2 regions of the Veillonella sp. Ser01 genome follow, and region 1 is predicted to be linked to the other one. Evidence: a T-box and tRNA genes for the amino acid it is inferred to sense, from the RefSeq annotation. Region 1 holds a T-box; the other holds one or more tRNA genes.

What was found. The T-box of region 1 lies ahead of cysS (cysteine--tRNA ligase). A T-box ahead of a tRNA ligase gene usually reads a tRNA of that ligase, here a tRNA-Cys.
Region 2: it encodes a tRNA-Cys, which carries the amino acid that the T-box ahead of cysS (cysteine--tRNA ligase) is inferred to sense. The anticodon was not compared.

Annotation. Positions count from the first base shown of each region.
Region 1 covers NZ_JBSPUA010000001.1:396,457-406,491, forward strand. The annotation lists gene ispD (2-C-methyl-D-erythritol 4-phosphate cytidylyltransferase) at 1-108, shown strand, start outside; gene gltX (glutamate--tRNA ligase) at 111-1,580, shown strand; gene ACWTVK_RS01855 (bile acid:sodium symporter family protein) at 1,715-2,668, shown strand; T-box leader at 2,826-3,031, shown strand; gene cysS (cysteine--tRNA ligase) at 3,081-4,529, shown strand; gene ACWTVK_RS01865 (Mini-ribonuclease 3) at 4,519-4,995, shown strand; gene rlmB (23S rRNA (guanosine(2251)-2'-O)-methyltransferase RlmB) at 4,997-5,728, shown strand; gene ACWTVK_RS01875 (NYN domain-containing protein) at 5,731-6,264, shown strand; gene sigH (RNA polymerase sporulation sigma factor SigH) at 6,337-7,011, shown strand; gene secG (preprotein translocase subunit SecG) at 7,017-7,253, shown strand; gene rnr (ribonuclease R) at 7,309-9,672, shown strand; gene smpB (SsrA-binding protein SmpB) at 9,681-10,035, shown strand, end outside.
Region 2 covers NZ_JBSPUA010000001.1:589,612-599,646, reverse strand. The annotation lists gene ACWTVK_RS02855 (glutamate-5-semialdehyde dehydrogenase) at 1-284, shown strand, start outside; gene nadD (nicotinate-nucleotide adenylyltransferase) at 424-1,038, shown strand; gene yqeK (bis(5'-nucleosyl)-tetraphosphatase (symmetrical) YqeK) at 1,042-1,611, shown strand; gene ACWTVK_RS02840 (LCP family protein) at 1,624-2,745, shown strand; gene rsfS (ribosome silencing factor) at 2,758-3,120, shown strand; gene ACWTVK_RS02830 (CvfB family protein) at 3,122-4,030, shown strand; gene trkA (Trk system potassium transporter TrkA) at 4,036-5,376, shown strand; gene ACWTVK_RS02820 (TrkH family potassium uptake protein) at 5,389-6,876, shown strand; gene ACWTVK_RS02815 (MBL fold metallo-hydrolase) at 6,890-7,486, shown strand; tRNA gene ACWTVK_RS02810 (tRNA-Asp) at 7,537-7,612, shown strand; tRNA gene ACWTVK_RS02805 (tRNA-Phe) at 7,618-7,693, shown strand; tRNA gene ACWTVK_RS02800 (tRNA-Gly) at 7,701-7,775, shown strand; tRNA gene ACWTVK_RS02795 (tRNA-Cys) at 7,785-7,859, shown strand; tRNA gene ACWTVK_RS02790 (tRNA-Leu) at 7,874-7,962, shown strand; gene ACWTVK_RS02785 (DUF523 domain-containing protein) at 8,096-8,551, shown strand; gene ACWTVK_RS02780 (phosphoethanolamine transferase) at 8,661-10,035, opposite strand, start outside.

The sequences.
Region 1 (10,035 bases):
GAACGTATTAGTATTAAAGCGACAACAAATGAAATGCTAGGTGCCATTGGGCGCCGCGAAGGCATTGCTGCACAAGCTGTCGTTTCTGTATATGAAGGAGAGGTATAATCATGAGTTCCATGAAAGTTCGTTTTGCTCCAAGCCCTACGGGTCCATTCCACATTGGCGGCGCTCGTTCTGCTTTGTTTAACTGGCTATTAGCACGTAAAGAAAAAGGCACATTTGTATTGCGTATTGAAGATACAGATTTGGCTCGTTCTACCCGTGAAAGTGAAGAAAATATCAAAGCTTCTTTACAATGGCTTGGCATGAACTGGGATGAAGGCATTGATGTAGGAGGCGATAATGGTCCTTACCGTCAAACAGAACGTCTTGACTTATATAAAGAAGTAACACAACGTTTGTTGGACGAAGGCAAAGCATATGAATGCTATTGCACACCTGAAGAATTAGATGCTGTTCGCCAAGAACAAATGGATCGTGGTGAAACACCTAAATATAATGGCCATTGCCAACACTTAGATGAAGAAACAAAGGCTAAATATATTGCAGAAGGTCGCAAACCAACCATTCGCTTACGCGTTCCTTTGAATAAAACATATGCTTTCGATGATATGGTACGTGGTCATGTATCCTTTGAATCTAATGGTGTAGGTGACTTTGTAATCGTAAAATCTGATGGTATTCCTGTATATAACTTTGCAGTTGTAATGGATGACCATATGATGGGTATTACTCACGTTATTCGTGCAGAAGAACATTTATCTAATACGCCACGTCAAATGGCTATTTATGAAGCTCTAGGCTGGGAAGTACCTAAGTTTGGTCACATTTCCTTGATTCTTGGCAAAGATTACAAAAAAATGTCCAAACGCCATGGTGCTACATCTGTTGAACAATACAAACAATTGGGCTATTTGCCAGAAGCACTTGTAAACTTCTTGGCACTTCTTGGTTGGGCTCCAGAAGGGGAAGAAGAATTCTTCACACAAGATGAATTGATTCAAGCCTTCTCTATGGATCGCGTAGCTAAAAACCCTGCTGTATTTGATATTGATAAATTGAATCATATCAACTTCCACTACATGAAAAACTTAAGCGATGAAGAGCTATTCCATCTTTGCTTGCCTCATTTGAAAGAGGTGGGTTTGGCTCCAGATAGCTTGAATCAGGCGGATATTGATTGGTTGACATTGTTATGCTCTACATTCCGCGACCATATTAGCTATGGTGCTCAAATTAAAGATCACGTAGGCATGTTTATGGGTGAAACTGTATTCCTTGAAGAAGGTCACGAAGAGGAATTGCGTGCTGTATTGAATGAAGAAACAGCTCCAACAGTTCTCGGCGCATTCCGCAGTGCATTGGCGGAACTTGATGAAATTACGCCTGACGTTGTAAAAGCAACAATTAAAGCAGTTATGAAAGAAACTGCTTTGAAGGGTAAATTCGTATTCATGCCAATCCGCGTTGCCTTAACAGGTCAAATGCATGGTCCAGATTTGAATAATATTGTTACATTGCTTGGCAAAGAAAAATGCTTACATCGTTTAGATAATGTCAGTGCTTTAACAAAATAGTAACGTAAGTTAATTTAAAAGCTCTCATAGCTATGGTTATGAGAGCTTTTTTTATGTATATTGAGATTATTCAATAGAAATGCTATAATAATCGGCGTCTTTTATTTTTATTTATTATGAAAGTGAGTGCTTTTATGAGTATTATTCGTTCTCTTAACCACTTATTCAATAGCTATCTTTCATGGATAGTGCTATTGATGGCAGTGTTAGCGTATTTATTACCAACTGTATTTTCTTGGATGACGCCGTACATTGCGTACATGCTACAATTTGTAATGTTTGCCATGGGGCTAACATTAACAGCTCAAGTGTTCCTTGATGTATTTAAGCAACCGATGAAAGTTATCCTCGTATCTGTTATCCAATTTTTATGGATGCCATTAGCAGGTTTCTTAGTAGCCTTAATCTTCAATTTCCCACCAGAAATTGGTATCGGATTCATCTTGTTAGGTGCATGTCCTGGTGGTACTGCTTCTAATGTTATGACATTCCTTGCAAATGGTAATGTTCCATTATCTGTATCTGCAACGACTGTTTCTACATTATTGGCTCCAGTATTAACACCTTTATTCGTTGTATTGTATGCAGGTGCCACATCTTCTATTGAAATTCAATTCATGCCGATGTTTATTTCTATCGTAAAAATCGTATTGGTACCAATCATCTTAGGTATCGTATTGAATTACTTCATTGGCTCTAAGATTGAACCTGTTAAATCTGTATGTCCTACAATTGCGGCTATTGCAGTATTGTTAATCTTGGCTGCTGTTACTGCAGTGAATCAAAAACAAATTGCTGAAACTGGCTTCATCATTTTCGTAGCGTGCTTAGTACAAAATGTGAGTGGTTATGTAGTAACGTACTTTGTATGTAAAGCGTTGAGCATCGATGTTTCTTCTCGTCGTGCAATGCAAATCGAAGTAGCAATGCAAAATTCTGCATTATCCGTATCTTTAGCACTTAAACATTTTACTCCTCAAGCGGCAGTAGCAGGTGCAGTATTCTCTATCATTCATAACTTTACAGGATCTATCTTTGCAGGTATTTGCCGAAAACATGATGATCAAGAAAAATTGGAAAATGCTTAATAGTTAATTCATCATCCTCATCTTTCAAATTTATATCCGAAATATGCATGTCTAATATATTATTTGGATATATTGAAAGATGAGGGTTTTCTTGTTTTTATTGACATTTTATAGGATAATTGATACAATATCTATATATCTGAATATGGATTTAATAGTAAAAGCTGAGACTGAAAGAAGTACTCTACAACTAACTTTTTAGCGAGAACCGATGGTGGGAGGGTTCAAGGATAGGTAGACGAAATGCATTCACGAGCTGACATTCCGATTATAGGTAGGTTTGTCCGGTGACGCGCCGTTATGCGATGAGTGGGTACTACATTGGTACCTAACAGAGTGGAACCGCGGACCATCGTCTCTGTATGAGATGAGGGGTCTTTTTTATTTTACGAAGATGGAGGCATCGGTAACGATGAGAGAAATTACAGTTTATAATACTATGACGCGCCAAAAAGAGGTGTTCAACCCTGTAACACCAGGTGAGGCAAAGATGTACGTATGTGGTGTTACACCATATAACCATCCTCACATTGGCAATGCACGTCCATTTGTAACTTGGGACGTAATTCGTCGCTATATGAAACATGTAGGCTATAAAGTAACTTATGTACAAAACTTTACTGATGTGGATGACAAAATCATCAATACATCCAATGGTGAAGGCGTATCTTGGGATACTATTGCAAATCGTTATATCGACAGCTATTTCGAAGTAATGGATGCCCTTGGTGTACAACGTGCTGATATTTATCCACGTGTTTCTACACATATCGAAGATATTATTGCTATGATCTCTACATTGATTGAAAAAGGCTATGCCTATGAACTCGATGGTGATGTATATTATAGCGTTGATAAATTTGAACAATATGGCGAGTTATCTGGTCGTACCTTAGATGATATGGAAGCTGGTGCACGTATCGAAGTTGATGGTCGTAAGAAAAATCCTATGGACTTTGCATTATGGAAAGCTGCAAAACCAGGCGAACCATATTGGGAAAGCCCTTGGGGTAATGGCCGTCCAGGTTGGCATATTGAATGTTCTGCCATGAGCCAAAAGTACTTAGGTACAGAATTTGACTTCCATGGTGGTGGTAGTGATTTGATCTTCCCACATCATGAAAATGAAATTGCTCAATCTGAAGGCTGCTCTGGTCAACATCCATCTGTACGCTATTGGTTACACAATGGTTTCATCACTATTAATTCTGAAAAAATGTCTAAATCATTGAATAACTTCTTCTTGGTAAAAGATATTTTAGAACAATATAGTCCAGATGCGTTACGTTACTTCTTATTAAGTACACATTATCGTAGTCCATTAGATTTCTCTGATGAACGCTTAGAAGAAGCAAATAAATCCTTAGAACGTTTAAGTACTGCTATTGAAAATCTATTGTACCTTGAAAAATGTGAACCAGGTCCTTGTGATGAGGCTCAACATTTATTAGAAAAAGCTAAAGAGTATGAAGAAGAATTCGAAGCAGCAATGAGTGATGATTTCAATACTGCTTTAGCTACATCTAGCATGTTTGGTCTTGCTAAAGAAATCAATATCTATTACCAAGCTGTGACAGGCCGTGAAGGCGTTGTTTGCCAAGAAGCAATTGCTGAAGTTAAACGTATTTTCAAGTTCATGACAGAGGTTATTGGTATTCTTGAAAAAGCATGGGAAGGCAACACAGGTGCCAATGCTGCTGAATATGAAGAATTAATGCAGGTTATCTTGTCTGTACGTCAAGCATGTCGTGATCAAAAACAATGGGCACTAGCTGATTGTATCCGCGATCGTTTGGCTGAAATCGGTATTACTATTGAGGATTCTCCTCAAGGTGCACGGTGGAAAAAACGTGAAGTTTAAACAATTTCAATTCTTAAAGAATGAAGCAATAAAAAAGTTGACGGCTCTTGAACAAGAGCCGCTTCGTTTGCGTAAAAGAACTACAGAGGAATGCCTTAGTACAGATGCAGTCATGCTTGCCTATATTGGTGATGCAGTATACTCCATGTATGTGCGTGAACGAGTGGTACAAATGAATATAACGAAGGTGCAAGTGTTGCACACAATTGTTACTGAGTTTATTTGTGCTAAGTCACAAGCGAAGGTATTGGTAGAAATAGAGGATACTTTTACAGAACAAGAACAAGCTATTGCACGACGTGCTAGAAATAGTAATGTAAATGTACCGAAAAGCAGTTCAGTTCAAGAATATCGTAGTAGTACGGCCTTTGAAGCAGTACTGGGGTTTCTTTATGAAACGCGTCAAGATGAGCGATTACAAGATGTTATGAAGCAAGCCTTTTCAATAACTCTACGAGGTATGTAGTATGGATAATTATATTGTAGGTCGCAATGCAGTTAAAGAGGCCCTTAGAAGCGGACGCTCTATTCAACGCATTATGGTCAGTGAAGATAAGGTTAAAACTGGTCTAGCTGATATTGTTGGTCTTGCTAAATCTCAAGGTATTGAAGTACGTCCAACGCCTATCAAACAAATGAATAAATATGATTTAGAGGTACCACATCAAGGTGTTATAGCTCTTGTTTCTGCCGTTCAATTTAAAGAACTAGGTGAAGTGCTACAGGAGACGAATCATGAAGTGCCTTTGCTTATTTTAACAGATGGCGTTGAGGACCCTCATAATATGGGGGCTATCATTCGTACTGCTGAATGTGTGGGTGCTACAGCGGTACTTATTCCGAAGCGACATAATGCCCCTATTAATGCGACAGTTGCTAAAACATCAGCCGGTGCTATTGAACAAATTCCACTAGTGCAGGTTGGAAATGTAGCTCAAACCATTAAACAACTTCAAAAACAAGGATTTTGGGTTATGGGCGCTCATATGGAAGGGGATCGCACTTTATATGAGGCAGATATGACAATTCCTACTGTTATCGTCATTGGTAACGAAGGAAAGGGCATTAGCCGCGTTGTGAAAGACGCATGTGATTTCCTCGTTACTATTCCTATGTATGGAAATTTAAATTCTTTGAATGCATCTGTGGCTGCTGCTGTTCTTATGTATGAAGCTGTGCGTCAGCGCCAAGCGAAATAATTATGCTAAAAGATATTTTAATTGTAGATGGATATAATGTGATATTCGCCTGGACTCATCTAAAGAAACTCGCTCATGAATCATTAGAACATGCCCGTATGGAGCTTCGAGATAGATTGTTGAATTACGGAAAATTCAAGGGATACGAAGTTATCCTTGTATTTGATGGTAAATATACAAAATCTGGCGGTTCTGTAGAGGCTATTACGAGTGGATTCCTCGAAGTGTATACTGAGGACGGGGAAACGGCGGATTCCTTTATTGAGCGAGAGGTGTTTTTGCGAAAAGGTAAATACACCAATGTATATGTTGTGACCTCTGATGGAGCTGAACAAAATCAAATTCTTGGATCTGGAGGCTTGCGCATTCCAGCTCGAGAATTACAAAATATGATTCGCATAGCTAAGGAAGAGGAACGACTACAATACGCTCATGAACATAGACGAGATCAATTTAGCTTGCGACGTAATGAAGTAGGAGGGTTATTATCTCCTGAAGTAGCTGAAAAGCTAGAGAAATTACGGCGTGGCCATTGATAGTTGAAAATCACATATAGTTCCAGTATAATGAATATATTGGTTTTTCTGCTCAATTGTAAGGAGGAGCATATGAACACAATTCATACAGGCAAGCCCGATTACAATTTCAAAGAAATGACCGATGAGCAAGTTGTGGTCATAGCTCAAGAAGAGCAAAATGAGTTTGCAATCGATTATATTGTTAATAAATATAAAAACTTTGTTCGTGCAAAGGCGCGCTCTTACTTTTTAGTAGGCGCAGATCGTGAAGACATCATTCAAGAAGGGATGATTGGTCTTTATAAGGCTACGCGGGATTTTAAACATGATAAATTGGCGTCCTTTAGAGCTTTTGCGGAGCTTTGTATAACTAGACAGATTATTACGGCTATTAAGTCGGCTACTAGACAAAAACATGCGCCTTTAAATTCCTATGTATCTTTAAATAAACCAGTTTATACAGAGGAATCAGAGCGTACATTGATCGAGATGCTATCTTCAGCAAAGGTTACCAATCCTGAGGACCTTATTATCAGCCAAGAGGAATTGGATGATATTGAGCGCAATATTGGTCATATTTTAAGTGAACTCGAGTGGGAGGTCTTGGAAGGATATCTAGACGGACGTTCTTACCAAGAAATGGCTGAGGTCACTGATCGCAGTGTCAAATCTATAGACAATGCGTTGCAAAGGGTTAAACGTAAATTAGAGAAGTATTTAGAACATCGGGTTTTGGATTCTCCAAGAACCACACAGGAAGGATGACAGTCGTGACAAATTTCTTAATGATTGTAGAACTTATTGTATCTATTTTATTAATCGTAGTAGTTGTTGCACAAGAGAGTAAAAACGCAGGCATGGGCGGTGCTGTATCTGGTGCGGCAGACTCTTCTTTTGGTGGTAAGCAACGCGGTTTAGACGCTTTCTTATCTAAATGTACGATTATATTGGGGATTATCTTTGCTGTGTTGAGCTTAGTGTTAGGGGCAATGATTAATCAATTCTAATGATGAAAGCCTGCTTTGCAGGCTTTTTCTTTTTATCAAATGAGGAGGTGAAAATTTGAAGAAGAAAGTATTAGACTTTTATAAATCTATACAACCACATGCATATCATATTGAAGATGCTGCCATGGATAACCACATCCGTGGTGGTAAAGATCTTGAGATGTTTATTCGTTCTGCAAAAATGCTTGCTCGAGAAGGGGTATTAATATCTTCACGACCTGATGTATATCAATATGCAGAGCAACAATATGAAGAATATGAAGGTATTTATAAGGGCTATCGTAAGTCTTTTGGCTTTGTCATTATGCCTGAAGATGAAGATATATATGTAGCAGAACAAAATAAAGGTACTGCCATGCATAATGACAAGGTTCGTGTTCGCGTCGTACCTTCTAATTATACAAAGCATAAACGAGAAGGCATTATCGTTGATGTTATTGAACGAGCTAATGAAACTATAGTGGGTACTTATGACCGACAACAACACTTTGGCTTTGTTATCCCTGATGATGAGCGAATTGGGACTGATATCTTTGTAGATTTAAAAAATACATTAGATGCTCGTAGTGGCGCAAAGGTATTAGTGAAAATTACTAAATGGCCCGAAGGTGATAAAAAGCCAGAAGGTGTTATTACTGAAATTCTTGGTTATAAGGGCGATGTGGGTCTTGATATTAACTGTATCATGGCTAATCATAAGATTCCATTTAATTTCCCTGATGATGTTATCAAAGCGAGCCAGAAAATTGATACCCTTATTCATGAAGACCCTGCCGGTTGGGATCTTCGTGACTTACAAATGGTCACTATCGATGGGGAAGATGCAAAAGATTTAGACGATGCTGTGAGTGGCCGAAAATTACCAAATGGTAATTATGAGTTAGGTGTACATATTGCAGATGTGAGTCATTATGTAGTATCCGGACAGGCTATTGATAATGAGGCCTATAAACGCGGTACATCTGTGTATTTAGTAGATCGTGTAGTACCGATGTTACCTGAGGTCCTATCTAACGGCATTTGTAGTTTAAATGCTCATGAAGACCGTTATGCTATGACGTGTATGATGGAAATAGATAAAGATGGTAAGGTTGTAAATTATCGTATTCGTCCATCTATTATCCATGTAGGACGTCGTTGTAGCTATAAAGAGGTCTATAAAGCATTAGAGGAAAATATTATTCCTGACGATTTAGTAGATTTTATACCTATGCTTCGCGATTTAGCAGAGATTTCAAAGATTTTAAATCGAATGCGTCGTCGTAGAGGTGCTTTAGATTTTGATTTTCCTGAATATAAAGTATTACTCGATCATGATGGTACACCGTTACGTATTGTAAAACGAGATCGTACCATGGCAGAACGACTTATCGAAGAATGTATGCTCATTGCCAATGAAACAGTGGCGACACACTTAAAGAATACGCATCGTACATCGGTATATCGTATTCACGAGAACCCAAGTGAAGAAAAGTTAGATTTATTCCAAAAGGTATTAAATTACTTGGGGCAAAATCTCGTCCTTAGTGCTGATGGTGTAACACCAAGAGATTTCCAAAAAATCTTAGATGTAGTAAAGGGCCAAGATATTGAGCAAGTAGCTCAAATTATGACATTGCGTTCTATGCAACAAGCTAAATATAGTATTAACAATGTGGGACACTTTGGCTTAGCATCTACATGTTATACGCATTTTACATCTCCTATTAGACGATATCCAGACTTAATGGTTCATCGCCTTTTAAAAGCGGATATGCATTGGAAAAATGGTTATTCTAAACGGGATGTAGACGAAGCATTCTTAGCTGGAGCTGTTGAACATTCTTCTATACAGGAGCAAGTAGCTACTGAGGCTGAACGAGATACAGTAGATCTTAAAAAGACTCAATACATGGTTCCATTTGTAGGGGAAGTCTTTGAAGGAACTATTTCTAGCATTACATCCTTTGGGATGTTTGTAGAATTAGAAAACGGTATCGATGGCCTTGTGCATATGAGCATGATGAATGATGATTACTATTTCTTTGATGAAGAACATTTTGTGCTTGTAGGCAAAAGAACAGGTAAAACCTATCACTTAGGTGAAAAGGTAACTGTTACCTTAGTAAAAGCCGATGTAGAAAAGAAACAGATCGACTTTGTACTTGGTGAAGTCAATAACCTAATGGCTATACAAGAACAATTGCAAAACGGTTCTGACTATGCAAGTAGTCGCGATGGCTATGGTAGTCGTAAAGGTCGTAAATCTTCAGGAAAATCCAGTAAAAAATCTTCGCGACGTGATAGTAATAAATCTAGTCATTCTAGGTACGATGCTTTCAGTAAAAAATCTAGTAAAGGCAAATCAAGTCGTAAGAAGTCTAATAAAACGACTAAGCGCAGTCAATCTAAGAAATCTAAAAGTAAACGTAAACGATAGAGGTACATATGGCAAAACAATCTAGTCCATCTCTTATTGCTGATAATCGTAAGGCCCGTCATGATTTTAATATTCATGAAACCTATGAAGCAGGCATTGCTTTGACAGGTACTGAAATTAAATCGATACGTCAAGGTAAACTGAACTTAAAGGATAGCTTTTGTCGTATTGATAAAGGCGAGCTTTTGTTGTATGGTGTTCATATCAGTCCATACGAACAGGGCAATCGTTTTAATCATGAACCTGAACGGACCCGTAAATTGTTGATGCATAAATCTGAAATCAATAAATTACATGCGCAGGTTAAGGAGAAAGGATTCTCTTTAGTGCCGCTAAACTTCCATTTTAGCCATGGTTATGTAA
Region 2 (10,035 bases), 190 kb from region 1:
ATACTCTTGAGGAAGCAATCGATCATGTGAATTTATATTCTACACATCATTCAGAAGCTATAGTAACAGATGAACCAATGCGTGCAAAAGTATTTATGAACTTAGTAGATTGTTCTACAGTTTATCACAATGCATCAACTCGTTTTACTGATGGTTTTGAATTTGGTTTTGGTGCGGAAATTGGTATTAGTACCCAGAAGCTTCATGCTCGCGGACCAATGGGATTACAAGCACTAACATCATATAAATACTTTGTATTTGGAGAAGGCCAAGTTCGAAAGTGAAGACCGTATATTACTTAATAAGGGCATACTACAGATATATTCAAACACCAAAAGGTCGATACGAATGGATATCCTATGGAAAGGCATTGCTCTTGTTTATCGTTATCTGTGTCATTGTCATTAAGGGTGTGGCATTATTATGGTAGAGAAACGTCGTATAGGAATCATAGGTGGAACATTTAATCCTATCCATTTAGGGCATCTAATGATTGCTGAGGTGGCTTGTGAAAGCTTTAACCTAGAAAAGGTAATTTTTGTACCTGCCAAGATTCCGCCTCACAAACAACATGATGTAATAGATAGTCGTCATCGATATGCTATGACGGCAGCAGCCGTATCAGATAATCCTAATTTTGAGATTTCTGATGTAGAGATGCGTCGAGAAGGCCCTTCGTATACAGTTGATACTATTCAACATTTTAAGGTCCTTTATGGACCGAATGTTGAATTTTACTTTATCGCTGGTACTGATACAATTCGTGCATTACCAACGTGGAAGTTTATTGAGGAATTATTAGATGAGGTCCACTTTATTGGCGCTACAAGACCTGATGGATCAAGTGCAATTGACGAAACATTAGCAATTTTAGGCCCTAAAGCATGTGAAAAAATACATCTTATGGAGGTTCCTGAGATGAAATTATCTGCTACGTATTTACGAGAACGTCTACGCTCTGGTAAAACAGTTCGATATATGTTGCCAAAATGTGTGGTGGAATATATAGAGGAAAACCATATTTATGGGAAGGAATAAAGGATGTTATCATTTGATGAAATACAACTTAGAGTGAGTCAATGGCTGAGCATGAAACGATTTAAGCATACTCTTGGCGTTGTGGAATCGGCTACTCATTTAGCTAAGCTTTATGGCGTTGATGTTGAAAAGGCTAGATTAGCCGCATTACTACATGATTGCGCTAAAGAATTGCCTTTACCAGATATGCAAAATCTTGTGAAAAGTGAATCTTATGATGCTGATCAAGAATTATTAAGTAATGGCAATCTTTTACATGGCTTAGCTGGTATGATTCGAGCAAAAAAAGAGTTTTCTATATCTGATGATGAGGTTTTAGAAGCTATTCGAGTTCATACGACTGGAAAGGTACATATGTCTATGCTAGATAAGGTGATATTTTTAGCAGACTATATTGAGCCTAATCGAGATTTTCCCGGTGTGGATGAGTTGCGTAACGTTTCAGAACTAGATTTAGATAAGGCTGTATTGCTTGGTTTTGATAATACTATTATTCATCTTATAGAGCAAAATTTATCGATTTATCCGTTGACCATTCTTGGTCGTAATGATGTGTTACAATCTTGTAAATAATGGAGTTTATATATGGAAGAACGTGAACGAGCAAGAGCTCGCCGTCGTAGAAGAAGACGTCAACAAAAGTCATCTGTTAAATGGCCTAGATTTATAGTAGCTGTTATTGTAGTACTTGCCCTACTTGGTGGTATAGGCTATGGTTTGTATACTGGGGTATCTTATGTGTATAGAGCTGTTACAGGTACTACTGAGACAACTGACACAGCCGTAGATAATGGAAATAAACAAGATGGTAATACTGTATCTGTAGAACAAAAAGGATTAGATAAACCATTATACATTCTTGTTGTCGGTACTGATGATAATAATCCTAGTCAAAGTGATAGTCTATTCTTGTTATCCATTAATTTAGATCAAAAAACAATGGATGTTATTGGCATTCCTAGTAATAGTAAAATTGATAATAGAGATCAGACAGATGCAAGTATGCTCAATAGCATCTATGAAAAAGGTGGTATTGATCTAACAAAGGCTGTCATTGAAGATATGTTCCATATTTCTATACCATATTATGTTGTAGTTAATCAAAATGCTTTCAAAAAGACTAACGATGTATTAGGAAATCAACAAATCTATGTAGAACAGACTATGGAACACGTGGATGCAGAGGGAAATAAAGATATTGATTTGCAACGAGGATATCAAACATTAGATAGTGATAAGGCTTTATCCTATTTACGGTATTCTGATCCAAAACACGATACATTTACACGTGTACAACGACAAGAAAGATTTTTGAAACTTTGGGTAGAAGAAGAGCATAATTCATTCTTCTTAACAAATGCATGGCATATTTGGAGAATTTGGGATCATTATGATAGTAATATTTCTACATTAGATGCCATTAAGCTTGTGTATAATGCTAGCAAAATTAATAAGGAAGAGATTCATTTCTATATTCTTCCTGGTGAAAAAGAGTTAGTTGGCGATATGACATATTGGAAGGTAAATCCAACGGAAGCACAACGATTAGTAGGCATTACGATGGGAAATCTACCAGCCAATGAAATGACACAATTTGTAACGGCTCCAACCAATAGCACAGCTAAGGTTGCACCTGAATCAGAACATAATGGCGGCACTATCACAAAGCCATCAGAACCGGGTGATGAGAGTACTAATAAACGTTAAAAGGGGAATAGTATGAAAAATAAAGAAGAAGTTAAACAAATCGTATTACAATTAGCACAAGCTGCTTTTGATAAAAAAGGCAGAGATATCGAAATTCTCGATTTAGAAGGTGTATCTATGTTAGGGGATTACTTCCTAATTGCTAGTGCAAATAATATTAAGCAATCTCAGAGTATTGCTGATGAAATGGAAGATAAAGCAGCAGAATTGGGCATGACAGTAAATCATAGAGAAGGTTATCGTGAAGGTGAATGGATTTTACTTGATTTTGGCGATATTATTTGTCATGTCTTTGGTGGTGATGAGTTGCGAGAATTCTACGGTTTAGAAGAATTATGGAATGATGCAGTTCGAGTTCCATTTGAAGGAGTATAGTATGGCTACAGAATTGTTGGAAAATACAATTGCCACATTAAAAGTATTGCGTACTAGTGATCAAGGGGCTTTTCTAGATGGTCAAACTGGCAATACAAATGATGATATTTTGCTTCATAAGGATCAACAAACATCTCCTGTTGCCATTGGTGATGAAGTAGAGGTATTTTTATATCGCGATCCAAAGGGGCGTTTGACTGCTTCTATGCGTTTACCAGCGATGAAGGTAGGGCAAATTGGGTATGTTGAGGTAATCAATACTACAAACTTTGGCTGTTTCGTAGAGGTTGGTACTGAGCGTGGTATCTTCATGCCTCACGCGGAGATGCGTGGTCGTCCTCAAGTGGGCGAAAAAGTTTGGGTTCGTCTCTATACAGATAAATCTGGTCGTTTTGCAGTATCTATGGATGTTGATGACGAAATGCGTCGCGCATCTAAGGCTGCTACAGATGCTAAAGTAGGACAACTTGTTAAAGGCGCTATCTACAACTTGACTAGTGATGGGGCATTCTTCATCACTCCTGAACGATGGATTGCCTTTTTACATCGTTCTGAGATGACTAGAAAATTAAATGTAGGAGAAATGGTTGAAGGTCGTATTACTTTCAAACGTGAAGATGGTCGTGTCAACGTATCGATGCGTCCTACTAAGGAAAAGGCACTCATTTCTGATGGAGACATTATAATGGAGTACCTTCTTAATCGTGGAGGCAAGATGCCATATAGCGATGAATCTTCTGCGATGTTGATTAAAGATAAATTTAATATTAGTAAAGCTGCCTTTAAGCGTGCTTTAGGGCATTTGATGAAAGAGAAAAAAATTGTTCAAGATAATGGTTGGACATTGTTAACTGAAACAGGACGTCAATGGACACCTCCTGTTGGTAATGAATCACAAGAAGAGGAATAAAGGCGATGAAAATTGTCATTGTAGGTGCTGGTAAGGTTGGCTATTCCTTAGCACAACGCTTGATACAAGATAATCATGATGTATATATGATTGATCGTTCTCCAGAACGTATACAAAATCTTGAAAATACACTAGATGTTAGCCTTGTTCAAGGAAATGGCAGTGATATACAATTGCTCAACGAAATCGGTATGGATGATGTAGGAATGTTTATTGCTGTTACCGATTCTGATGAAGTAAATATGTTATCTTGTTCTGTAGCTAAAATTACAGGTGTTCCTACAACGATTGCTCGTGTGCGAGATAATACCGTAGCAGAACATATGGATGATGAGATGCGTGCTAAATTAGGGGTCGATTTATTTATCAATCCTGAAATGGTTACGGCTCAAGAGCTTTTACAAATTCTAGAGACTCCATCAGCTATTGATGTAGAAGAATTTGGCCAAGGTACTGTACGCCTTATGGAATTTAAGATTACAGATGATATTCCATTAATAGGTCAACCTTTAAAAGAAATTAAATTCCCTGAAGGTGTTTTACTAGTAGGGGTTTTACGTTATGGTGAAATGATTATTCCCCATGGTGAAAGTATTCTACAAGTTGATGACAGTGTATTCTTCTTAGGCTTAAAAGAGTCTGTTGAAGAAGTAGAAAATCTTTGGTTCCATAATCACAGTACATTTTATAAACGGGCTGTTATCATTGGGGCTGGTCTATTAGGTAGAAATCTAACAGTTCTTTTAGAACAAGCTGGATTCTCTGTTAAGGTTATTGAAAAAGATTTTAACCGCTGTGAAAAACTTGCTAATCTTGTAGATAAGTCTATGGTTATCAATGGAGATGCTACAGACTTTGACCTTTTAGAAGCAGAAGAAATTGCAGATAGTGATGTTATAATTGCTGTTACAGATGATGATAAGCTCAACTTGCTCGTTGCTCTTGTAGGCAAGCATATGGGCATACCAAAGACAGTTGTGCGCGTAGGTCGACCTGAATACATTATGCTTATGGAACAAGTGGGGATTGATGTGGTATTCTCGCCACGTTTATTTACAGCGAGTCAAATTTTACGTTTCGTGCGTAGTGGAGAAGGTGTTTTATCTATTTCGACCTTTGAAGGTGGAAAAGCGGAATCTATAGAGGTTGCCATTACAAGTGAATCACCTGTGGCTGGTAAACAATTAAAGGACATCCGTTTACCAGGGAAGGCGTTAGTTGGTGTAATTTTACGTGGAGATGAAGCTATCGTACCACGTGGTAATACTGAAATCTTAGATGGAGATCACATTGTTCTATTTGCGTTACCTGAATCTGTAAGTAAATTACTTAAATATCTTACCTAGTATGGAGGGACTATGCGCATTCAAATTGTCATGTCCTTAGTGGGGCGATTATTATATATCTTTGGGATTTTTACATTAATTCCTTTTATATATGGTATTGTATTTGAAACTGCATATTGGTCGTTTTTGGTTACTACTGGTATTTCATTTGGCTTAGGTGGACTTTTATCTTATTATGGTCATGAAACTCAAAGCTTTAGTCTTCGTGATGGGTTTTTAGTTGTATCATCTACATGGATATTAACAATTATCTTAGGTTCCTTACCATTTATTCTTAGTGGTATATTAACCAATGTATTTGATGCTCTATTTGAAGCTACATCAGGGATTACAGCAACTGGTGCTACAATTATTAATAGCGTAGATGATTTACCTAAGACATATGTTTTATGGCGTGGATTAATGCACTGGATTGGTGGGATGGGGATTATTGTCCTTATTTTATCGTTCTTAAAGAACTTAGGTGCAGATGCAGCTCATATGTTTAATGCAGAAGCATCGGTACCAAAACCTGGTGTTGTTATGCCTCGTATTCAATCAATGGCCAGTAAACTTTGGCGTTTATATGTTGCTTTTACCGCCATTTGTTTCGTTATGCTATGGGCTGGTGGTATAGAGCCTTTTGATGCATTAAATTATGCATTTTCCATTATTGCTACAGGTGGTTTTGCACCTACATCTGCAGGTACATTTATTTATGAACAAAGCAACTATATCTGTTTTGTATTTATATTTTTCATGATACTTGCTGGTGGTAATTTTGCAGTATATTATAATGCACTGCAAAGAGGCATTCGTGTTTTGATTGATGATTTTGAAACACGTATGTATTGGCTAGTTATTTTTATTGGAATTGCTATCATATCAATTTCGATGGCAGTACAATCAAATATTAATGATCCAATTCAAATCTTTAGAGATGTTTCCTTTAATTATGTATCGATTCAAACTGGTAGTGGATTTGCTGTAAGCGATTATGATTTATGGCCAGCCGCTGCACAGATGATGTTATTTATTTCATCATTTTTTGGTGGTTGTAGTGGTTCTACAACAGGGGGCGTAAAAATTATTCGCCTCATTATTCTAATTAAGAGCAGCATTATTTATTTAAGAAAATCAATTCATCCTGAGATGGTACAAGTCGTGCGCATTAATGGTAAACCGATGCCTACTAAATGGATACAGATGTCACAGCAATTTTTATTTTTATATTTAATGATTTACGTTATATCTGTTTTCCTTATGACTTGTTCTGGAATGTCTACTTATGATGCGATGCAAATTATAACAGCTTTTCTTAGTAATGTAGGCATTGGATTTGGTGGTTTTGGGCCTACAGATGCCTTTGGTAGTATGTCTGATAGTGCTAAATGCGTAGCAATGGCAGACATGTTATTAGGTCGTTTGGAATTATTTACAATTCTTGTTATGCTTCATCCTCAATTCTGGGAAGGGTATTTTATAAAAAAACAATCTGCTAAACGGTATCGTATCCTATAGGAGGGCGAATAATATGAATATTATAAAACGCCCTCTAGGGCTTTATAAAGCAAATTGTTATGTATTAATTAAAGATGGAAAATCTCTTATTATTGATCCCGGGTTTCATAGTAAGCATATAATTGAAATGGTAGGAGATTCTGAGCCTATAGCAGTATTATTAACACATGGTCATTGTGATCATGTGTCGGCTCTTGATGAGGTTTGTGAGTATTATAATATTCCCGCTTATTTACATCCTTTGGATCAAGAGTTATTACAACTAATCCGACGTAGACCTAGTGTATATAAAAAGAAAATGTACACGAATTGTAAAGATTTAGTGGCCGGTAAATTAGAAGTAGGGCCTTTTAAAATAATCGTACATCATACACCAGGCCATAGTGCTGGCTCAGTTTGTTTGGAGATTGGTGGACATCTATTTTCTGGAGATACTTTATTCAAACAAAATGTAGGAAATACCGACAACTATAAGAGTAATCCCCGTGATTTAATCATTAGTTTGAAGCATATATTAACGTTATCAAAGGATTTAATTGTCGAACCAGGACATAAAGAATCTACAACATTAAAAGATGAAGAAGAATTCATCAAAAATATTGTAGGATAGTGTTGACAAAAGTCCTGATAACCGATATACTAAGCAAGTACTTTGGATACGGCCCCGTGGTGTAGCGGTTAACATGTCGCCCTGTCACGGCGAAGATCGTCAGTTCAAATCTGATCGGGGTCGCCATTCATGCCTCGGTAGCTCAGTTGGTAGAGCAACGGACTGAAAATCCGTGTGTCGACAGTTCGATTCTGTCCTGAGGCACCATGTACATGCGGGAATAGCTCAGCGGTAGAGCACCGCCTTGCCAAGGCGGGGGTCGCGAGTTCGAATCTCGTTTCCCGCTCCAACTTTATATGGCGGCATAGCCAAGCGGTAAGGCAGAGGTCTGCAAAACCTTTATTCCCCAGTTCGATTCTGGGTGCCGCCTCCACAATCGTTACCCATGCCGGGGTGGCGGAACAGGCAGACGCAACGGACTTAAAATCCGTCGGTTGGAAACAACCGTACCGGTTCGATTCCGGTCCTCGGCACCAATTAAGACTAACTTCGGTTAGTCTTTTTTCTTATGTAAATCTAAATTTTAAATGTGTATAATTTAAAAATATGAGAGTGCGTTTGTTATTAGATGATCTATTTCAAATAGGATTCTCTATGTTTAATAATGTTATGAATAATAAAGCAAAATTATTAATTAGTGAATGTTTATGTGGCGTATCCTGTCGTTATGATGGGAAAGACAATCTTATAGAACAGTTACCACTGTTAAAGGATACTTTTGATTTAGTAACCGTATGTCCAGAAGTATTAGGTGGTCTTACCATACCTCGAGATCCTGCGGAACGACAAGGTAAACGTGTATGTACGGCTAATGGAACTGATGTAACCACAGAATTCCATAAAGGAGCTCAAATTGCATTGCATATAGCAATTCAACAGGGATGTAAGCAGGCACTAATGAAAGCAAAAAGCCCTAGTTGCGGTTATAAGCGCATTTATGATGGTACCTTTAGTAAAACCCTGCGAGAGGGGCACGGATGTACTGTAGAGGCCTTATTAATGAATAATATTGAGGTTTATACGGAAGAAGAAATAGACCTATTAATGGAACAAAAAAAGAGATGAGTTTTTAACTCATCTCTTTTTTTCGTGTTAGTGAAACCTAAACTACATTAAATCTAAACTACATTATACTAACATAATAAAATTTTTATATTATTAGAAATGTTAAAGTTTATTTTCCTGCGTTTACAGGATCATTAGTTAATGGTTGTTCCCCTAGTAAGGTAGTTAGGTTATGTAAATTGAATCGATATTTACCATTACTAAAGTCTCTTGTTACATCATACCGTTGATTAGGTGCGTGCATAAGACCAATCAATGTGTCATATAGTAAATCATTTGTAAAGTATTGATGTTCGTGTTTAGAGAGTTCTTCAGCTGTTTGAGGATACTCAGCACGATATTGAGGTGATAAATATATCCAGAATGGAATATGAGTCATAACAAAGTCAAATGTATCTGGATTATGAGATTTATCCAAGCTTTCACCATGGTCAGAGAAATACACCATGGCTTGCAAGTTCAATTTTTCCTTACCATAAGTATAAATCTGTTGTAATAACCAGTCTGTATATAATTGGCTATTAGCATATGCTTCTTGGCCATCAGGATATGGACCTTGTTTCCATTTACTAAATTCATGTGGATAACGGTCATTGTAGTAAATATGACTACCCATGATATGAATGACGATAAAGTTATTTTTACTTGGATCAACAGACTGTAATAATGGTAAGAGTGATTCATCATAGCGATCAGAGAAAGCATAGGATTCATGTGACCATTTAGTGGTATCCGCTGTTTTAGCCATTAATGAAATAGCTGTATCATATTCGCCAAATACACCTTGGTTACTAAACCAAGAAGTAGTATATCCTGCTTTTTTAGCAACATCTAAGATATTTGCAGAATCGAGGAATGGTTTATCGTCGTATTGATTACGTTCAGATAAAGCACGTTCAAGGGTAGGTACTGTTTGTACATACGATGAATATGCGTTATCAAAGAAGACAAAATCTTTATTATCTGCACGCATAGTACCTTGCCATGGCGTATCATCATAAGGGAAGTTTGGATTATATACCTTCATATAATCACGAGAACTAGATTCACCGATGACTAATATGATGGTCCCTGGTGTTTTATTAGCAGAGGTTTCCTTTGTATCCAAATTGAAGGAATCAAATACTAAATGATGGTTATCATTATATTGTTGCATTTGTTTTACATAGTCGCCAGCTGCAATCCAGTTTGCTACAATACATGTTTTCGGGAATAAGAAGAATGGTACGTATACTAAGAATGCTACTATGGATGCAATGAGCAATGTAGAGCGCATAGGTCGTGTAGTATTTAAGTTTACTACCGCTTTCATTCCTAGATTAGACCAGTAGAGTAGATAGGTCCATATTACAAGGCCAATACCAACAGCGATAAGACCAGGAATACCAGCAGCATTTTTTAAGAAACCAAATGCTTCTTCAGGATTTGTCATGTATACTGCTAGTAAACTAGCTGGCGTTAAACAATGCCATGTAGTTAGATAG